DNA from 3 places in the Erwinia pyri genome. Region 2 is predicted to be linked to each of the others. Evidence: predicted binding sites of a transcription regulator. Region 2 holds the regulator's gene; each other region holds the start of a gene.

What was found. The regulator sigma-54, encoded in region 2, starts transcription at its own class of promoters, with help from an activator protein. The targets are predictions, from matches to a motif close to GTTGGCACANNTTTCGCTNT.
Region 1: a site for sigma-54 is predicted at 2,238-2,257, ahead of glnK (P-II family nitrogen regulator). Genes of this name have one in related genera too.
Region 3: a site for sigma-54 is predicted at 4,929-4,948, ahead of Q3V30_RS03520 (circularly permuted type 2 ATP-grasp protein). Genes of this name have one in related genera too.

Annotation. Positions count from the first base shown of each region.
Region 1 covers NZ_CP132353.1:3,405,390-3,412,601, forward strand. Annotated here, with positions in the region: gene tesB (acyl-CoA thioesterase II) at 1-474, shown strand, start outside; gene amtB (ammonium transporter AmtB) at 527-1,831, opposite strand; gene glnK (P-II family nitrogen regulator) at 1,847-2,185, opposite strand; gene Q3V30_RS16200 (SmdB family multidrug efflux ABC transporter permease/ATP-binding protein) at 2,458-4,221, opposite strand; gene Q3V30_RS16205 (SmdA family multidrug ABC transporter permease/ATP-binding protein) at 4,214-5,983, opposite strand; gene Q3V30_RS16210 (Lrp/AsnC family transcriptional regulator) at 6,032-6,490, opposite strand; gene Q3V30_RS16215 (PLP-dependent cysteine synthase family protein) at 6,604-7,212, shown strand, end outside.
Region 2 covers NZ_CP132353.1:525,847-533,058, forward strand. Annotated here, with positions in the region: gene arcB (aerobic respiration two-component sensor histidine kinase ArcB) at 1-835, shown strand, start outside; gene Q3V30_RS02495 (hypothetical protein) at 832-1,068, shown strand; gene mtgA (monofunctional biosynthetic peptidoglycan transglycosylase) at 1,709-2,431, shown strand; gene npr (PTS phosphocarrier protein NPr) at 2,478-2,750, opposite strand; gene rapZ (RNase adapter RapZ) at 2,747-3,598, opposite strand; gene ptsN (PTS IIA-like nitrogen regulatory protein PtsN) at 3,696-4,178, opposite strand; gene hpf (ribosome hibernation promoting factor) at 4,380-4,667, opposite strand; gene rpoN (RNA polymerase factor sigma-54) at 4,690-6,123, opposite strand; gene lptB (LPS export ABC transporter ATP-binding protein) at 6,172-6,897, opposite strand; gene lptA (lipopolysaccharide ABC transporter substrate-binding protein LptA) at 6,904-7,212, opposite strand, start outside.
Region 3 covers NZ_CP132353.1:743,539-750,750, forward strand. Annotated here, with positions in the region: gene Q3V30_RS03500 (putative bifunctional diguanylate cyclase/phosphodiesterase) at 1-1,873, shown strand, start outside; gene Q3V30_RS03505 (aminotransferase-like domain-containing protein) at 1,931-3,340, shown strand; gene Q3V30_RS03510 (YlaC family protein) at 3,431-3,913, opposite strand; gene Q3V30_RS03515 (cupin domain-containing protein) at 4,205-4,792, shown strand; gene Q3V30_RS03520 (circularly permuted type 2 ATP-grasp protein) at 4,984-6,420, shown strand; gene Q3V30_RS03525 (alpha-E domain-containing protein) at 6,414-7,212, shown strand, end outside.

The sequences.
Region 1 (7,212 bases), 1.6 Mb from region 2:
AGCGAGATGGCCAGGCAGTTAGCCCACTTCATTCCAGAAAGAGCGCGCGAGAAGTTCCTCTCTGAAAAGCCTTTTGAGATCCGCCCGGTGAAGTTTCACAACCCGTTAAAGGGTCATGTGGATGAGCCGACCCGGCATGTCTGGATCCGTGCCAACGGCACCATGCCGGCAGATAAGCGGATCCATCAATATCTGCTGGGCTATGCCTCAGACTTCAATTTTCTGCCGGTGGCGCTGCAGCCGCATGGTAAAGGATTCCTGGAGCCTGGTATGCAGGTCGCCACTATCGACCACTCAATGTGGTTCCACCGCCCTTTCGACCTGAATCAGTGGCTGCTCTACAGCGTGGAGAGTACCTCTGCTTCCAGCGCCAGAGGGTTTGTTCGCGGGGAGTTTTATACGCAGGATGGCACGCTGGTTGCCTCTACCGTGCAGGAAGGAGTGATGCGCCTCCGCGAAGCGAAACAGCCATAAAAAAACGGCTCCCGAGGGAGCCGTTCTTCTTTATCTTCTTTCAGCCAGTCTGTTACTGGTTATAAGCATTCTCGCCGTGGCTGTTCACGTCCAGACCTTCACGTTCCTGATCTTCCGGAACACGCAGACCAACAATCATATCTGCCACTTTGAAGGCGACAAAGGCAACCACGCCGGTCCAGACGATGGTGACGCCTACGCTGAACAGCTGGATCCAGACCTGATGGCCCATCGTCACACCCTCTGCGTACCCCACGCCACCCAGTGAAGAGGAAGCGAAGACGCCGGTGAGAATACAGCCAACGATGCCGCACACGCCGTGCACGCCGAACACATCGCAAGGGTCATCAACACGCAGCCATTTCTTCAGGGTGGTCACACCCCAGATACCAGCCAGACCACCCACGATACCGATAATCAGTGCACCGCCCACGCCGACATAGCCACAGGCTGGGGTGATAGCGACCAGACCGGCAATCACGCCAGAGCAGACGCCCAGCAGTGAAGGCTTGCCGCGCAGCGCCCACTCACCGAAGGTCCAGCTCAGCATCGCGCCTGCGGTAGCCATTACGGTGTTAATAAAGGCCAGACCAGCGATTTCGTTGGCTGCACTGGCAGAGCCAGCGTTGAAGCCAAACCAGCCCACGTACAGGATGGCGGTGCCGGTAAAGACCATTGGCAGGTTATGGGGCTTGAAGGCTTCTTTACCGAAGCCAGCGCGTTTGCCTACCAGGTAAGCACCCACCAGTCCCGCAACAGCAGCATTGATATGTACAACAGTACCGCCAGCGAAGTCCAGCGCGCCGTCCTGAGCCAGCAGACCGCCTGACCAGACCATGTGCGCGATAGGCAGATAAGAGAAGGTCAGCCAGATAGCCACAAAGATCAGCACGGCGGAGAAGCGAACGCGTTCAGCGATAGCCCCTACAATCAGCCCCACGGTGATACAGGCGAATGAGGCCTGGAATGAGACGTGGATATATTGATAGAAGGTACCCACCAGCGCCGTCAGCTGAATGTTTTTCAACATAGCCATGCTGAAGCCGCCAAAGAAGGCGTTACCTTCACTGAAAGCCAGCGAATAGCCATAAACCATCCATAAAACGCAGACCATAGCGAAGGTCACGGCAACCTGGGTCATCATGGAGAGAACGTTTTTAGCGCGGATTAAACCGCCGTAAAACAGGGCGATGCCTGGTAAAGTCATAAACAGCACCAGGGCGGTGCAGATCATCATAAAGGCGTTATCGGCTTTATCAGCCACTGCGGGTGCCGCAGCCATCGCAAGCGAGGGTAATAATGCCAGGCTGGCGAGGCCGAATGTAGCAATTTTTTTATTCATTTTATCCCATCCCATCACTATTCTTAGCCCCTACAGCGCAGCTTCGTCCGTTTCGCCAGTGCGAATACGGATGACACGCTGCAGTTCCGCAACAAAAATCTTACCGTCACCAATTTTGCCGGTGTAGGCCGCCTTGCTGATGACATCAACCACTTCATCAAGCTGGTCATCTGCAATGGCAACGTCTATTTTTACTTTTGGCAGGAAGTTCACGCTGTACTCAGCACCGCGATAAAGTTCTGCATGCCCCTTCTGGCGACCAAAACCTTTTACTTCGGTAACGGTAAGCCCTTGAATACCGATAGAGGACAATGCTTCACGCACGTCTTCCAGCTTAAACGGTTTGATTACCACGGTAACCAGCTTCATACGATCCCCTCCAGGTATTGAAAATGGTTGATGCGCCCGACACGGAGGGATTAAAGCAAAGGCTGTGCCATAAATTATAAAATGGCATTTTTCAGACGATTAGTCAGTCCGGCTCTGAGTTTCTTACCTGCATTCTCCTCACACCAGCCAGGCCACAATGAAATCCGGGCAGAAAAAACGCACCATTATGGTGCGTTACGCTTTAATTCTGTGCAGAAGGCGGATTTGAGGGGATCTTTCGCCTGATTGTGGTGCAGCGAAGCGGTAGGAAATTACGCTTCTTCGCCCGCTTCCAGCTCTTCGCCAGCCTGCTGTAACTGGTACATCTGCCAGTAGCGGCCCTGTTTTTCCAGCAGCGCCTGGTGGCTACCCTGTTCCACAGCACATCCACGGTGCAGAACCAGAATGGTATCAGCCTCAACAATCGTGGAAAGGCGGTGGGCGATCACTACCAGCGTGGTCTGTTTACGCACGGCTTTCAGCGCTTTTTGAATCGCCTGTTCAGTACCAGAATCGATATTAGCCGTCGCCTCATCCAGGATAAGGATCTGCGGCGCAGCCACCAGTACCCGAGCCATCGCCAGCAGCTGCTTCTGGCCGACGGAGAGATTATTCCCCTGCTCGCCCAGCCGGGTATGGATGCCGTTGGCAAGGCTGCGGGCGAGTTCGGCGAGCTGCACCGTTTCCAGCGCCTGCCACACCGCCTCCTCGCTGATGTCACGGCCCAGAGTGATATTGGCGAAAAAGGTATCCGCCAGCACCACCGGGTCCTGCTGAACCATCGCCACGCCCTGACGTAACATACTGTGGCTGAGCTGGCTGAGGGGTCTGCCATCCAGAGAGATCTCGCCGTGACGTATCGGGTAGTAGCCCATCATCAGGTTGGCCAGCGTGCTTTTACCGCTGCCCGTGTGCCCCACCAGCGCAACAAAATGACGCGAGGGCACATGGAGCGAGATATCACTTAATACATTGCGCTCGTCACGATAGGCAAAGGTTAGCCCTTTGATCTCTACCTCGCCCGAGGCGAGAGGCCGGGTATCCGCACCATAATGCTGACGGGGCGCGTCGATCAATTCAAAAATTCGTTCCCCGGCAACCACCGCCTGTTGCAGCATAGACTGCTGCGTGGTGAGTTCGATCAGCGGTTCATTAAGGCGGCCCAGGTAATTGATAAAGGCATAGAGTACACCAACCTTTATGCTGCCTTCAGCCGAGAAGCCAAACAGCATCATCAGCCCGCAAAGGATCATGGCAGAGAACAAACTCAGAAGCGGACGCAGTAAAAAGCCATCCAGCTTCAGCGTTTCCATTCTCGCCAGATAGTGTGACCGGCTCGCCTCTCCCATCCGCTCACCAAAGCGGGCCTGCTGGCGAAACTGCTGGATCACGCTCATGCCGTTAATCACTTCATTGAAGCCATTGTTAATATCAGCTAGATAGCTGCGCATCCGACGAACAATGGGGGTGCTGTAACGCTGATAGATCAGCATCACCGTCACCACCGCAGGGAAGATCGCAATCGCTACCAGCGCCATACGCCAGTCAAGGCTGAACATCGCCACCAGCATCGCGCCAATCAACGCTGCGCTGCGTAAAACTGTCGCCACCACTGTGACATAAAGATCGCGGACCACTTCAGTATCATTGGTGACGCGCGAGATAATCTGCCCTACTGGCTGAGTATCAAAAGCGCTTAACGGCTGGCGCAGCGCGGCATCCATCACGTCCATTCGCAGCTGCTGAACCACGCCCACCGCCGCCTGGTTAAACAGTAACGCCTGCCAGTAGTGCAGCGAAGCCGCCAGGATTTGCAACAGAATGAAGCTGACCGCCAGCCCTGCTGCCAGCCCCAGCGGCATGCGGTGTTTAGCCACCATATTATCAATAAAGTAGCTGACCAGAACCGGGCCAAGCACCTCGGCCGCCGCCGCAATCCACAGCAGCAGCACGGCCAGGCCCAGGGATTTTCGCCACGGGGAACCATAGCTTAAAAGACGTTTAAGGGTGGGCCAGAGTTGGGTCATTTTAGCCATGAGGGACCCCCTTTTCGCTCTCTTCATCATCCAGTGCCGCTTCAAGCTGCTGATAGCGGTACATATCCTGATACCATCCTGGCGCAGCCGCCAGCTGCTCATGCTGCCCTCGCTGTGCCACACCGCCTTTTTGCATCACCAGGATTTCGCTGGCTTCCGTCAGGGCAGATAAACGGTGCGCGCTTATGATTACTGTTCTTCCCTGCCCCCAGCGCCGGAGATTATGCAGGATCAGATGCTCTGTCCGCCCGTCTACAGCGGAAAGCGCATCGTCCAGAATCAGGATTTCGGCATCCAGCAACAGCGCACGCGCAATGGAGATACGCTGCTTCTGTCCGCCAGAGAGCATCACGCCCCGCTCCCCCACTTCCGTTTCGTAACCTTCAGGCAGGCGGAGAATATCGTCATGCACGTTTGCCAGCCTGGCCGCCTCTTCAATATCACTCTGCTTAGCGCTGGGCCGCCCCAGCGCGATATTATTGGCAATCGTATCGGAGAAGAGAAAAGGTGTCTGGCTCACTACCGCCAGCCGGCTGCGCCAGCTGTCCAGGCGAAGCTGCGTCAGCGGAATATTGTGATAGCGAATATCCCCCTGATCAATATCGAAATGGCGCTGGATCAGGCTCAGCAGCGTGCTCTTTCCGGAGCCTGTTGGCCCGCAAAGGCCGAGCATCTGGCCCGGCTTCAGGCTGACGTTAACGTGGCGAAGGGAAGGATGCTGAGCGCCAGGATAACAGAATTCCCGGATAGCGATCTGCATCGCCCCGCGCTCTTCAGGCAGCACTTTGGTGCCATCCTCTACCGCAGGCGCTTCAGAGAGCAGAGAGCGGATCCGGCTCCAGGCTGCGCTGCCGCGTTCGACAATGTTAAACATCCAGGCCAACGCCAGCATTGGCCAGATCATCAGGCCAAGGTACATTACAAAGCTGGTCAGCTGGCCCAGCGTCATCTGATCGTGCCAGACCAGCCAGCTGCCGCCGCCAATCGCCAGCAGGTTTGACATGCCAATAGCGATATAGATAGTGGGATCGAAACGGGCATCCACTCTGGCCACCCGCAGATTTTTTTTGCCGGTATCTTTGGCAATGCTGGCGAACTGGCCCGACTGATGATCTTCCAGACCAAAGGCTTTAATCATGCGGATGCTGGTCAGGCTCTCCTGAGTCTGATCGTTCAGAGAGGAGAAAGCCGCCTGGGCAACCTTGAAGCGGCTGTGCAGCTGGTCGCCATAACGTTTGATAACCAGCGCCATAATGGGCATCGGCAGCAGCGCCAGCAGGGTTAACTGCCAGCTGATCTGCGTACTCATAACAAACAGCACAACCAGCCCCATCACCAGCGAATCCACCAGCGTCAGCACGCCCTCTCCAGCGGCAAAAACCACGCGGTCAACATCGTTGGTCGCGCGCGCTATCAGGTCGCCAGTGCGGTGACGAAGGTAAAATTCGGGGTGCTGGCGGCTGAGCTGACGATAGAAATCCTGCCGCAGCTCTACCGCAAGCTGATAGGAGGCGCCGAACAGCAGTACGCGCCAGACGTAACGCAGCAGATAGACCACCACTGCTGTCAGCAGCATCACGCCAACCCACATCATCAGCTGCGAGGTGCTCATTTGCTGCCGGGAAAAGCCGTCAACGATCGTACCCACCACTTTTGGCGGCACCAGTTGTAAAACAGCGATGACGATTAACAGGAGAACCGCCCCAAGGTAGCGGCGCCACTCGCGAATAAAATACCAGCTTAATTGGCTAAACAGTCGCACTGAAAACGTCCCGGTTATGATTGAGCAAGGTCAAAGCAGGCGTCCACCTCATTTCAACGGCAGCGCAGTGGTGTACTTTATCTCTTCCATCGCAAAGCTCGAAGTGACATCCAGTAAACCTGGAACTCCGTTCACTAAACGTTTATAGAAAGCATCATAAGTTTTCATGTCTGCGACCTGAAGGCGCAGCAGATAATCATATTCTCCCGCCATGCGGTAACAGCCCATCACTTCCGGCATTGCCTGCACCACCTCAACGAACTGCTGATACCAGCTGCTGCTGTGCTGTTGAGTTTTGATCAGCATAAAGGCCGTGAGTGACAGATCAAGTTTATCGGCGTCCAGCAGCGCAACACGGGCGCGAATATAGCCCTCATCCTCCAGCCTTTTCAACCGTTTCCAGCAGGGGGTGGTGGTCAGGTGTACCGCATCTGCCAGCGCCTGAAGTGACAGGGTGCAATCCTGCTGCAGCAATGCCAGCAGTTTCAGGTCTGTTTTATCTGTCATTACCGCCTCCGGGAGAAAATTATTCTCTTATCCAGCCATTTTACAGGAAAGAGAGTAAGCCTTTTTTCCGATTAATGCCGTACTCTTAACCAAATTGTTTCGGGGAAAGTACCATGTCAGATCCATGGGTATCACACGCTATTTCAGAGATTAACGCCGATATACAGCGATCGGCAGACACGCATCTTATTCGCCTGCCGCTGAAAGCGTATCCGGGTATCTGGCTTTACCTGAAAGATGAGAGCACGCATCCCAGCGGCAGTCTTAAGCATCGCCTGGCGCGATCGCTGTTTCTCTACGGGTTATGTAATGGCTGGATAAAAAAGGGGACGCCAATTATTGAAGCTTCTTCCGGCAGTACTGCCGTTTCAGAAGCCTATTTTGCCCGTTTACTGGGGCTGCCTTTTATAGCGGTGATGCCTGCCACCACGGCAAAACGTAAAGTCGAACAGATCGCCCTCTATGGCGGACGTTGCCATTTTGTGGACGATCCCTGCCAGATGTATGCTGAGTCTGAGCGGCTCGCCCGTGAGCTGAACGGCCATTTTATGGATCAGTTTACTTTTGCTGAGCGGGCAACGGACTGGCGGGGCAATAATAATATTGCGGACAGTATTTTTCAGCAGATGAAAAATGAGCCGTTCCCGGTACCTGAAAGCATCGTCATGAGTGCCGGAACCGGCGGGACATCAGCCACTATCGGGCGCTATCTGCGTTATCAG
Region 2 (7,212 bases):
CACGCTGACGGTTAATGCGCCACGTCTTGAAGAAGCGCCAGAGGAAGCAGAGCCTGACGACGATCTTCCGCTTCCTGCGCTCCACGTGCTGCTGGTGGAAGATATTGAATTGAACGTAGTGGTCGCGCGTTCGGTGCTTGAGAAGCTCGGCAACAGCGTAGAAGTGGCCATGACGGGTGGGGAAGCCCTTGAACTGTTCGACCCGGAAGAGTTTGACCTGGTGCTGCTGGATATTCAGCTGCCAGATATGACAGGGCTGGATGTGGCGAGGGAAATCCATCAGCGCTATGGCGATCGTCATCTGCCGCCGCTGGTCGCGCTGACGGCCAACGTGCTGAAAGATAAAAAAGAGTATCTGGATGCCGGAATGGATGATGTGCTGAGTAAGCCGCTGGCGGTGCCCGCCCTGACCGCCATCATCAAAAAGTATTGGGATTTTCAGCAGGAAGATGACGAGGAGCGAAAAGTGGACGAGAAGAAACTGGGACTGTTGGACGTGGCGATGCTGGAACAGTATATCGAACTGGTTGGCCCCCAGCTTATCCATCAAAGTCTGGAGATGTTTGAACAGATGATGCCTGGCTACCTTGAAGTGCTGGACTCTAATATGATGGCGCGCGATCAGAAAGGGATTGCTGAAGAGGGGCATAAAATCAAAGGGGCAGCAGGATCGGTCGGGCTGGTGCATTTGCAGCAGCTGGCGAAGCAGATCCAGAGCCCTGAACTGCCGGCCTGGTGGGACAATGTGCAGGAGTGGATCGATGAGCTCAAACAGGAGTGGCGTAACGATGTGGCGGTGTTACGTGAATGGGTTTCGGACGCTGGAAAAAAATGACCCCGACCGAAGCCGGGGTGCGCGAATACTGCGCCAACACCAGGGAAAAGGGTAACCTGCGCTATTCTGAGAAGAAGAGTTTAAAAGCACAGGCGCGGTATTGGGTAAAACGCTCAGGAAGTACCTTAGCAAATCCTGCATCACCTGTTACGAGATTCATTAAAATGTGTGATGTTGAGCAGCGATTTCAGACAGAAAACATTAATTTGATAACACAGTCAAGCGGGAAATGATTTTTCCCGTTAAATTGACTGTTTTTTGCACAAATATGACAAATTTCAGGGCTTATTCTTTAACGCCTGCCTGCCGAAGATGTTAAGGGCGCTAGCAGAGATGCTAATAAAATTTGCCATAAATCCGTAAAGTTTAACTGTTTGTATAACATGTTCTTTTTATGAGATCAGGGTCTCGGCTCTCGGTTGCGCCTCATGGCAACACCGGGAAGCGTTCACACAAGATAAGACCGATTGATTCAGGCGTTTTAAACGGCTTTAACAATCGGGAGAAATCAGCCGTTAAAAGGGCATGTTAAAAGGTCGGGTAGAGATTCTTAATGGGTTTCCTCCCTCTTAAGATGAATTTTGCAAAAGCTTACGCATGAAATTTATAAGCGTTGTAAATCATTCTTTTTCATCTTTAACGGTAATTATTCGCTTTACCGTAACAGGGAAAAAAGGTTCGTTTCAGGTATGGAACCGATTCCTTAAGTGCGGAAGTGGTTGAAGCAGATAGAACATTTAGGATTAAGCTGGGGAATAAACTGCCTGAACGCTATTTACAGCGTTCATCTGCTGAGGGCATTCGTTGCAAGAACGGGTGCGATCGGAGCGCTTCCCTGATGAGAATTGATAAGATAGTTATGGATATTATTGTATGAGAGCGTCTCAAAAAAAGGGGTTTCATCGTCTTAAATCCTGGCTTCTACGGGCTGTTTTTACCGTGGTGGGTTTCTGGGTTGCGGGGATTATTCTTTTCTCTTTTCTCCCGGTTCCCTTCTCCGCAGTGATGGCTGAAAGGCAGGCTGGTGCCTTGTTAAGGGGCGATTTCGGTTATGTCGCCCACTCCGACTGGGTAAGTATGGATGCCATTTCACCCTGGATGCCGCTCGCTGTTATCGCCTCGGAAGACCAGAAGTTTCCTGACCACTGGGGCTTTGATGTAGAGGCCATTCAGTCCGTACTGGACAGTGAAGGCGGCGGAAGGATCCGTGGGGCTTCCACGCTTTCCCAGCAAACGGCCAAGAATCTCTTTTTATGGGATGGAAGAAGCTGGGTACGGAAGGGGCTGGAAGCGGGATTAACGGTGGGGATTGAAACGGTATGGACGAAAAGGCGTATCCTGACGGTTTATCTTAATGTTGCCGAATTTGGTGAAGGCGTCTTTGGCGTTGAAGCCGCTGCGCAGCGCTACTTTCATAAACCGGCAAGCCGGTTGACGATGTCAGAAGCGGCGTTGCTGGCGGCAGTGTTGCCCAACCCCATCCGCTTCAGGGCCAGCGCGCCTTCAGGCTATGTTCGTCAGCGGCAGCAGTGGATTTTACGTCAGATGCGGCAGCTTGGAGGCGAGGGGTTCTTACTTCAGCATAAGCTGAAGTAGGCGGGGTGCAGCAGGCATGATATGTGCTTCATGCCTGTTGATACCATCAATCTTCGTCGAAGCCTGCGTTAAATAATTCAATAACCGCTTTCAGCGCCTGCTCTTCCTGAGGACCTGAAGCTTCAATTTCAATGTGCCCTCCCTTTGCCGAATCGAGCATCAGTAAGGCGATAACGCTGCTGGCTTCCGCCTCGGTACCGCTTTCGTTTCTCAGCAGCACTTCGGCATCAAAACTTTGTACCAGCTCAAACAGTTTCATTGCCGGGCGCGCATGCATTCCCAGCCTGTTTTGGATCTCTACGGTTTGCCTGACGGTCATTTGCGTTTTTCCAGCGTACGATGACGGGACTGCACATTTTTTCCACGTGAGCGGAAGTAATCAGCCAGCTGCTCGGCAATATAAACAGAACGATGTTTGCCGCCGGTACAACCGATGGCGACGGTAAGATAGCTGCGATTATTGGTTTCCAGCATCGGCAGCCACAGTTCAAGGTAGCTTCGCGTCTGGTAGATAAAGTTATGGACTTCAGTGTGACGATCGAGGAAAGCAGCCACGGGTCGATCCAGACCGGTCATGGGGCGCAGTTTAGGATCCCAGTGTGGGTTCGGCAGAAAGCGAACGTCAAAGACATAGTCAGCATCAATAGGGATGCCGTGCTTAAAGCCAAAGGATTCAAACACCATAGTCAGCTCACGCTCTCGTTTGCCCAGTAAACGCGTGCGCAGCATCTCAGCCAGCTCATGTACTGACATCTCTGAAGTATCGACAATGAGATCCGCTCGCGAGCGTAAGGGCTCGAGCAGATCGCTCTCTTCATCAATGGCGCTTTCCAGCGAGAGATTTTTGCTGGAGAGGGGATGCAGACGGCGCGTGTCGCTGTAACGGCGGATTAGCGTATTGCGATCGGCGTCGAGAAACAGCAGCTGAGGTGAAAAACACGCCGGCAGACTGGTCAGGGCTTTCTCAAAAATTTCTGGTGACTCAGGCATGTTGCGCACGTCGATGCTGACCGCCGCAGAGATATTCCTGTCGGCCAGAGAGTTCGCCAGCTCAGGGAGTAAAACTACGGGTAAGTTATCCACGCAGTAAAAGCCCATGTCCTCCAGCGCTCTTAAGGCGACAGATTTACCCGATCCCGATCGACCGCTGACAATCATCAGCACCATGACTTATTCTCCCGATTTTGCCTGTTCTCAGGCTTTTCACCCGGCGCCCGTGTCGGCCAGAGGCTGCCATGAGCCGGTATCAGCCAGCCCGGTGGCATCAGTGGCTCTCTTCAGGGCTTTCCGCCATGATTTCGTAAAGTTCTTCATCCGTCTGGGCCGCGCGTAAGCGACGGCAGACAGTTTTATCCGCCAGACGTTTTGCTACCAGCGAAAGCGTGTGCAGGTGGGTTTTGCACTGATCGGCTGGCACCAGTAAGGCGAAAAGCAGATCCACTGGTTGATTATCAATAGCATCAAAAGCAATAGGCTGATCCAGGCGAATAAAAACGCCTACCGCACGCAGGGTATCTTCAACCAGCTTGCCGTGCGGAATAGCGATGCCATTCCCGATGCCGGTACTTCCCATGCGTTCACGAGTCAGAATCGCTTCAAAGATGGTCTGGTGCGGAAGGTTCAGCTGCTTAGCCGCCAGCTCGCTGATGATTTCCAGCGCCCGCTTCTTACTCTGGCAATGTACGCCGCTGCGGGTGCAGGAGACGCTCAGGACCGAGCTCAGTTCCAGTGTTAATTCATTGTTCATCATAGTTTCACTTACGTGTTCACTTCTGCCTGGCAAAATGACTTAACCTTTCTGACCCCTGAAGGGGAGAGGGGGCTAAGGCACGACCGCACGGCCGATTGATTAACGGCCCGCTCCTGAAAGGAAACGAGCCGGCTATCATACGTCACCACTCATTGTTAAATAAGGGTGACGAAGAAATAATCAATGTTTGAGTGAAATTTAGTGCTGCTTCAGCTTGTCTTTGTGTTTATTAAGTTGGCGCGTCAGCTTATCCATCAGGCCGTCGATCGCCGCGTACATATCTTTTTCTTCCGAGGTGGCATGCAACTCACCGCCGTTCACATGTAGCGTAGCATCCGCTATCTGCGTGACCTTTTCGACCTTCAGAACAATGTAGACCTGGTTGATATGGTCAAAGTATTGCTCCAGCTTGGCAAATTTGGTGGTAACGAAATCCCGTAATGGTTCAGTGATTTCCACTTTATGGCCAGTGATATTGAGTTGCATATGCTCTTCCTTATCTGTTCGTTCAGACCAGCTGTTTACGCTGGTTTGAGGGCGGGATGGATAAAGACTCTCGGTACTTCGCGACGGTACGGCGCGCCACCATGATCCCCTGATCGGAAAGCAGAGTGGTGAGCTTACTGTCGCTCAGAGGTTTGGCGGGATTCTCCGCCGAGATTAATTTTTTAACCAATGCACGGATCGCCGTGGAGGAAGCTTCGCCTCCTCCCTCGGTACTGACGTGACTGGAGAAAAAATACTTCAGTTCAAAAATACCGCGTGGGCTGTGCAGATACTTCTGCGTGGTCACGCGGGAAATAGTGGATTCATGCATCTCTACAGCGCTGGCAATGTCGGCCAGCACCATCGGGCGCATAAACTCTTCGCCCTGTTCGAAAAAGGCCTGCTGCTGATCGACGATACAACGCGTGACTTTCAGCAGCGTATCGTTTCGGCTTTCCAGACTTTTAATCAGCCATTTCGCTTCCTGCAGATTACTGCGAATAAACTGGCTGTCGCTGTCATTGCGGGTGGTCCCGCTAAGCGCAGCGTACTGCTGATTGATTTTTAGTCTTGGCACGCTCTCTGAATTGAGTTCAACCATCCAGCGCTGACCCATTTTGCGTACCAGTACGTCCGGGATGACATATTCCGGCTCGGTAGTATTGATCGACTGACCAGGGCGCGGATCCAGCGTCTGGATAACCTGCATCGCCATTTTTAACACATCTTCTTTCAGCCGCGTGACGCGCATCAGGCTGCGGAAATCATGATTAGCCAGCAGATCCAGATGTTCGCTGACAATCAGCCGTGCTTCTTTCAGGCTTGGCGCGTCTGGAGCGAACTGCGAAAGCTGCACCAACAGACAATCACGCAGATCGCGGGCGCAAACGCCCACCGGGTCAAAGCGCTGGACGCGTTTTAACACCGCCTCCACTTCGTCCATGCTCAGCTCATCGTTACCGATGCTGTCCAGGATCTCCTCCAGGGAGGCGGTGAGATAACCCGTTTCATCCACGGCATCAACAATCGAGGTCGCTATCGCCCGGTCGGTCTCGGTAAAGGGCGTCAGCTCAACCTGCCACATCAGGTAGTCCTGTAGCGTTTGCGTGGTTTCGCCCTGATAGACCGGCAGCTCATCATCATGGTAATCAGTGCCGGTGCCTGAAGGCGTGCCGGCGGTGTAGATCTCATCCCAGGTCGCATCCAGAGGAAGCTCTTCCGGCATATCCTTCTGTTCCAGCGCTTCCCGGGTATCCAGCGCCTCTTTCTCCTGATACTCGCGCGCGTCCACTTCCTCATGAATGTCGGTTTGTTCAAGCAACGGGTTACTTTCCAGCGCCAGCTGAATTTCCTGCTGTAGTTCAAGCGTAGAGAGCTGCAACAGACGGATGGCCTGTTGCAGTTGTGGCGTCATGGCAAGCTGTTGGCTAAGCCTGAGTTGCAAACCTTGCTTCATATTCAGGATACTGATTCCTCGAAAATCTTACCGGGTTTTAACACCTTATCAGAGTCTGAACTCTTCGCCCAAATAGACTCGCTTAACTTGTTCATCCTCCAGAATCTCTTCTGGCGAGCCGTGTGCGATCAAATGCCCCTGGCTTACGATATAGGCACGCTCACACACCGCCAGCGTTTCACGCACGTTGTGATCGGTGATCAGCACGCCCAGCCCGCTGTCGCGCAGGTGCTCGATGATTTTTTTAATATCGATAACGGAGATAGGATCGACGCCTGCAAAAGGCTCATCAAGCAGAATGAATTTCGGGTTGGCCGCAAGGGCGCGAGCGATCTCGACGCGACGACGCTCTCCCCCTGACAACGCCTGCCCCAGACTGTTACGCAGATGCTCAATGTGGAACTCATTCATCAGCTCGTTGGCACGATCTTCACGCTGCTCAGTAGTCAGATCTTCGCGGATCTGCAGCACGGCCATTAAGTTGTCGTAGACGCTCAGGCGGCGAAAAATCGACGCTTCCTGCGGCAAATAACCAATCCCGCGGCGTGCACGAGCGTGCAGCGGCAGAATACTGATATCTTCGTCATCAATAATGATGCGGCCCGCATCACGCGGCACAATGCCTACCACCATGTAAAACGTGGTGGTTTTGCCCGCGCCGTTAGGGCCAAGCAGGCCAACAATCTCGCCGGATTTGACCTGTAAACTGACATCTTCGACCACGCGTCGGCCTTTGTAAGCCTTCGCCAGGTTTTCCGCAATTAAAGTAGCCATAGCTGATTAGTTACTCTTTTTTTGTCCGGAGGACTGGGTGCCTTTATCCTGCAGCTGAGAAGGGACCAGCACCGTGGTTACGCGCTTGCCGCTGCTGCCGTAAGCCTGCATCTTCTGCTCTTTTACCAGATAGGTGATGCGGTCGCCCTTCACGTTGCTGTCGAGCTGCTCCAGATAAGCGTTACCCGTCAGCTCGACAAAGTCTTTCGCCAGCTCGTAATGCATTTTCTGCGCATGGCCTTTCACCGGTTTACCATCATCCTGCAGCTGATAGAAGGTGGCCGGGTTGCCATAGGCATCCACGATAGTTTTATT
Region 3 (7,212 bases), 220 kb from region 2:
TGCCGTAGCGGCCTCCGTCTTCGCGCTGTGGATTGTCTGTTATGGCGAGCTGCCGCTTCACCGTCTGATGATCGGGGCGCTGGTACTGGGTAGCGGCGTAGTCGCCATGCACTATACCGGCATGGCCGCACTGATGTTTGAGCCGGGTATCGTCTGGAACTGGAACTGGATCATCCTTTCGGTGGTGATTGCGCTGGTCGCCTCCACGGCCGCTTTGTGGCTGGCATTTAAGCTTCGCCAGGGCGGCGGCGGGGTGGCCCTGCTGCGCGCTGGCGCGGCGACGGTGATGGGCGCGGCGATTGCAGGGATGCACTACACCGGCATGGCCGCGGCCTCCTTCCCGATGGGGAGCCAGGCAACAGAAATGGGCGTCAACAGTAACTGGCTGGCGGTGGTGGTAGTGGTGGTCACGCTGTCGATTCTGGGTATCACGCTGGTTGTCTCCACCCTGGATGCGCGGCTACAGGCGCGGACGTCGGTGCTCGCTTCATCGCTGGCGGATGCTAACCGTGAGTTGGCTCAGCTGGCGCTTCACGATAACCTTACCCGTCTGCCAAACCGCATCCTGCTGGAAGACCGGCTCGACCAGGCGATAAATAAAGCCGTGCGGGAAGGCACCTCCTTTGCGCTGATGTTTATGGATCTTGACGGCTTTAAGGCGGTCAACGACGCTTTTGGTCACCATATTGGGGACAATCTGCTGGTGGCCGTCACCGACAGAATGAAAAGTCTGCTGAAAGAGCATCACACGCTGGCAAGGCTTGGCGGTGATGAGTTTGTGCTGCTGGTGGAGATCAACGAGCCCAACGATGCAGCCACCACTGCCGATATGCTGGTAAAAGCTATTGACCGGCCGTTTGCTATCTCCCGTTATGAGCTGGTGGTGTCGCTGAGTATCGGCATCGCCGTTTTCCCGGGCGATGGCGAAGATGAACGCGAGCTGATGTTCAACGCCGATGCGGCGATGTACCACACCAAAAATAATGGCCGTAATGGCTACAGCTTTTTCCAGCCCTCGATGAACACCCTGGCGCAGAACCAGCTTCAGCTGATTAACGATCTCTGGGCGGCGCAGCAGCATAACGAACTGCGTCTCTTCTACCAGCCAAAGTTCTGTGCACCGCAGGGTCCAATTCTGGGCTTTGAAGCGCTTATCCGCTGGGAGCATCCGCAGCGCGGCCTGCTCTCTCCGGACGTGTTCCTGCCGATTGCTGAAAAAACCGGTCTGATCGTCAGCATTGGCAACTGGGTGATCAATGAAGCCTGCCGTCAGCTGCGCGTCTGGCATCTGCAGGGCAACCCGCACTGGTCGGTAGCCGTCAACCTCTCAGCGCTGCAGTTTGAGCAGCCGGGGCTGGTAGAGACGGTGTTGAAGGCGCTGGAAACGCACCATATACCTGCGGAATTGCTGACGCTGGAAGTGACTGAGACTACCGCCATGCGCGATCCGGATGAGAGCATTCGTATTCTTACCCAGCTTACCGACCTGGGCGTGAAGGCTTCGATCGATGATTTCGGCACCGGCTATTCGAGTCTGTTGTATCTGAAACGTCTGCCGGCAAGCGAGCTGAAGATTGACCGCGCTTTCGTGAACGAACTGCAGGCGCACAGTGAAGATGCCACCATTGTCACCGCCATTGTGGCTCTGGCGCAGACGCTGAATCTGAAAGTGGTGGCCGAAGGCGTGGAAACAGCGGAGCAGCAGGCTTTCCTGACCAGCCTGGGCTGCAATTCGCTACAGGGTTATCTGCTGGGAAGGCCGATCCCGCCTGACCAGGTCCCTGATCTGAAGCACTACGTCGGTGAAACGGAGAGGGAAGTCCTGCCTTCGCTTAAAAAAGAGCGGGTAGCAACGATGCAGGACGCTGTTTAATCTGCCGCATCGCACCTATAATAGTTGCCGGATACCCGACCTGGATATGTAACAGTTTTGGCAAAATACCAGCAGCTTATCGATCGGCTCCAGCAGCAGATTTCTCAGGAAATCTGGCTGCCCGGGGAAAAACTGCCCTCCCTGCGTGAGCAAGCCGCCCTGAGCGGCATGAGCCTGATGACGGTGATGCACGCCTATCAGGTGCTGGAGAGCCAGGGCTGGATCCAGTCCCGGCCGCAGTCGGGCTACTACGTGGCCCCGCGAGCGGAGTTTCTCAGCCAGCCCGCCAGCCACCAGAAGGTGCAGCTGGCGGAATCGGTCGATATCAACGAATTTATCTTTGATGTGCTGCAGGCGTGCCGCGATCCGCATATCCTGCCGTTTGGCTCCGCCTTCCCCGATCCCGAACTGTTTCCGCAGCGCCAGCTTATGCGCTCGCTCTCTGCCGTTTCCCACACGCTTAAACCAGCCGATGCGCTGAATAACCTGCCGCCCGGTAACGAAGCCTTGCGCAAAACGCTGGCGCAGCGCTATGCCCTGCAGGGCATTCAGGTTTCGCCGGAGGAGATTGTTATCACTAACGGCGCAATGGAAGCGCTGAATCTGAGCATGCAGGCGGTCACCGAACCTGGCGACTGGGTGGCCATTGAGAACCCCTGCTTTTATGGCGCGCTGCAGGTAATAGAACGGCTGAAGCTGAAGGCGGTCGCTATTGCCACCGATCCGCAGCACGGCATGGATCTGGAGGAGCTGGAGCGGGCGCTGGAGCGCTGGCCAGTCAAAGCCTGCTGGATGATGACCAACCAGCAGAATCCTGTGGGGCATACGCTCAGCAAAGAGAAGAAGCAGCGGCTGGTCTCGATTCTGACGCAGCATCAGGTGACGCTGATTGAAGATGATGTCTACAGCGAGCTCTGGTTTGGCAGTGAAAAGCCGCTGCCGGCGAAAGCGTTTGAGCAGCAGCAAAGCGTGCTGCACTGCTCCTCATTTTCGAAAAACCTGGTAGCGGGCTTTCGCGTTGGCTGGGTAGCGGCCGGGCAGCACGCACAGCGTATCCAGCGTCTGCAGCTGATGAGCACCCTCTCTACCAGCGCGCCGATGCAGCTGGCGCTGGCGAACTATCTGATGACCCGCAGCTACGACAGCCATCTGCGCAGGCTGCGGCTGGTGCTGGAGCAGCGCAAGAATCAGGCGCGGCAGTCGCTGAAGCGTCATCTGCCCGGCGAAGCCAGAATCAATGATTCCCAGGGCGGCTATTTTCTCTGGATTGAGCTGCCACGACAGGTCAACACCACCGAACTCTATTACCGCGCGCTGGATCTTAATATCAGTATTGCACCCGGTAAGATGTTCTCTTCTGGCGAGCAGTACGCCAACTATTTCCGCTTTAATGCCTCCTGGGAGTGGGGGGAGACGCAGGAAGCGGCAGTGGCTATGTTAGGCGGGTTGATCGCGGAGATGCTCTGAGTGCGGGCTGAGCCATGACGTTGTTGTTATGACAGGCAGGTTTCAGGGAAAGAGGATAGCAACAGGGCCAGCAAGCTGGCCCTGACGGAATCAGACGGTAGAGGCGCGTTTCTGACCCCAGGTGAGGTGGTAGACGTCATAAAAATCGACTTTGCCCTTCAGCGAAAGCAGTTTTTTAATGCCCTGCTTAACGGAGTCGGTCACTTTGCTGCTGGTAAGGATCTCCTGCACCGCTTGTTCGGAAAGCGTACGGTCATAATACCATTCGCCGTTGTAGCAGACGCGCAGATCCAATGTGTCGATATCCTCAAACCGGTAGCGCGGATTGACGTCCAGCAGCATCAGGCCGCTCATCAGCAGGACAAAAATCGTCGCTCCCCAGAAGGCAGGCCAGCCGAGGAATTCCGTGGTGAAGATCAGCGCCACGGTCAGCGCATAGCAGACATACATTGATGCCCACAACCCGGGATGATTTTTAAGAAACGTAAAGCTAAAGCGCGGCTTGTTATCGCGCTTCTCTTCGCGGTTTAACGTGTCGATCTCGCGCAGTAATATCTGTTTTACATCTTCCATTTTTTTCACCTCATTCGTGACTACCGCCAGTAGACCACAAAACGCAAACCCTTAGCAGTCACAGTTATTCACCATCTGGCTATAACAGTTTATCGGTTTCTGTTCTGAACCCGCAGCGGCAGAAGCGTCTCGGCAACAAAGCGGGAACGCCAGAAGCGCGTTAACGGGATTGATTTGAGTTAAGTTCCGTTAAATTAGTGAGTTATGTGATCGCTCCTCTGCTGGCGACGTTGCAAATCCTCTATTATTTGCCACAATTGATTAACACTTTCCCCCTGCAGGAGACGGCGTATGCTGCCGCAATCTGGTTGTTTGCTTACTCTGATGTCGTTTGCCGCCGGAACCTTCTCGTCCGGGACCTCGACTAATCCGCAATATATGACGTTTCAGCCTGCCAGCGGCGTACCCAATAATCCCCTGCCGCTGATCATCTATCCTCAGGTCGCCTCTGAGGAAGTGGAAGATATGGCCCGCTTTTTTGAAGACCTTTTCGCCAGCCATCAGTGGCTGCCACGCTGGCGCTATCCGATTTTCCCCTATACCCACTATCATCCCAATACCCATGAACTGCTGGGCATTGCCGCCGGATGGGCGCAGATCCTGTTTGGCGGAGAAACGGGCAGGGCGGTAACTCTCTATGCGGGCGATGCGGTGCTGATCCCGGCAGGCGTTGGTCATCAGCAGCTGGCCGCCAGCGAGGATTTCTTTGCCGTAGGCGCTTACCCACGCGTAATGCAGCCAGAAACCCGCCGTGACGAGCAGGAACCGCTGGACCAGGCTGTAGCAGAAATTAAGCGGGTTCCCATGCCTCAGCACGATCCCATTACCGGTGGGGAAGGTGCCGTCACCGAAATCTGGCACCCGCTGGAAACCCATTAATCGCCGCAGCGGAACGCACTGATTTGGTGCGCTTCTGCTTTTTCACTCTGTTCCCACCTTTACGTCAGACCTCCTGACGCCAAAATTAATCAGCAAAGTGTTGCAGCCGCCACAGACTTGCGCCTTCTGCCCGGCAACTGGCACGGTTTGTGCAATTCAGTAATGAGTTCACCGACAGTGGAAGGGAAATCATGAATCAAGGCTATCAGGCAGCATCCCCCTTTTATGATGAAATGCTGCTGGGAAACGGTCAGCATCGCCCGCACTATCGCGACTACTGGCACTGGCTGCAAAAAGCCGATCGGGAGGCTATCGCCCGCAAGCGGGAAGAGGCTGAACTGCTGTTTCACCGCGTAGGGATCACCTTCAATGTCTATGGCCAGGATGGCGGTGCCGAGCGGCTGATCCCGTTTGACAGCGTGCCGAGGATCATCCCCGCCAGCGAGTGGGCGATGCTGGATAAAGGCATCCGTCAGCGCGTTCAGGCGCTTAACGCCTTTCTGCACAACATCTATCACGATCAGCAGATCCTCAAAGCGGGGATCGTTCCGGCGGAGCAGGTGCTGGTAAACGATCAGTATCAGCCCTGTATGCAGGGCATTAACCTGCACCGTGATATCTATGCCCACATCTGCGGCGTCGATATGGTTCGCAACAGCGATGGCGAATACTACGTGCTGGAGGATAATCTGCGTACCCCCTCCGGCGTCTCCTACATGCTGGAAAACCGCAAAATGATGATGCGGCTCTATCCGGAGCTGTTCGCGCAGCAGCGTATTGCCCCCGTTGAACGTTACCCCTCGCATCTGTTGCAAACCCTGCGTGAAAGCTCGCCAGTAAACGATCCGATAGTGGTGGTACTGACGCCGGGCCGCTTTAACAGCGCCTATTTCGAGCACAGTTTCCTGGCGCAGCAAATGGGCGTTGAGCTGGTAGAGAGTGCCGATCTCTTCGTGAAGGATGGCGCCGTGATGATGCGTACCACCGCAGGCCCCTGCAAAGTGGACGTGATCTATCGCCGCGTGGATGATGCTTTTCTCGATCCGCTCGCCTTCCGGGCCGATTCGATGCTGGGCGTACCGGGGCTGCTTTCCGTTTATCGCGCCGGAAACGTGGTGCTGGCAAACGCTATCGGCGCTGGCGTGGCTGATGATAAATCGATCTATCCTTACGTGCCGGATATGGTGAGGTTTTACCTTGCGGAGGAGCCGATCCTGAATAACGTGCCAACCTGGCAGTGCCGTCGGCCTGACGAACTCTCCTGGGTGCTGGCAAATCTGCCAAAATTGGTGGTGAAGGAGGTTCACGGCGCTGGCGGGTACGGCATGCTGATTGGCCCGGTCGCCAGCCAGAAGCAGCTTGAGGCGTTTCGCTCGTTGCTGATTGCCAGGCCGCAAAACTACATTGCGCAACATACCCTGGCGCTCTCTACCTGTCCCACGTTTGTGGCGCAGGGGTTGGCACCGCGCCATATCGACCTCAGACCTTTTGCCCTCAGCGGCGCGGAGATCCGTCTGGTGCCGGGCGGGCTGACCCGCGTGGCGCTGACGGAAGGGTCGCTGGTGGTGAACTCATCGCAGGGCGGCGGCACGAAAGATACCTGGGTTCTGGAGGATGACGCATGCTGAGTCGCACAGCCAGTGGCCTCTACTGGATGGCGCGCTATTTAGAGCGTGCCGAAAATATAGCGCGGGTGCTCGACGTGACCAACCGGCTGTCGCTGATGCCGGTTCGCAGCACCCATGATGACGAACTGCGCGTTCCGCTCAATCTCACCAGCACCGGCGAGCTGTTCTGGACGCTGAATGACCGGCTGGCGATGCCGCAGCTGTTCAACTTTTTTGTGCTGGATGAGCGCAACCCTGGCAGTATCTTTTGCTGCTGGGAAGCGGCGTGGAATAACGCTCATGCGGTACGCGGCAGCCTCTCATCCGAGGTGTGGGAAAGCATTAACTCAAGCTGGATAGAGATGCGCAAGCTGCGGCGGCAGGGGGTCAGCAGCATCGGTGCCGATGCGTTTTTTGACTGGGTAAAAGAGCGTTCGCACCTGTTTCGTGGCGCGATGTTTGGCACGCTGATGCGCGGCGATGCCATGAGCTTTATCCGGCTGGGCACGCTGCTGGAGCGGGCTGACTGTACCGCGCGCCTGCTCGACGTCACGCATGCGCTTACCGAACAGGATGACGATTCGGTGCGGGAGTACTACCGGCTGGATACGCTGCTGCGATCCGTCTCGGCCCGCGAGGCTTATCACACCATCTATAAACAGGCGTTAGTCAGCGACAGCGTTAACGAAATGCTGATCCTGCGCGAAGAGAGCCCGCGATCCCTGCGATCCTGTATCGACGAGATCGCCAACCAGCTCAATCTGATTGGCGGCAGCGGAGAGAACCGTCCCCGGCGGCTGGTCACTGTACTGG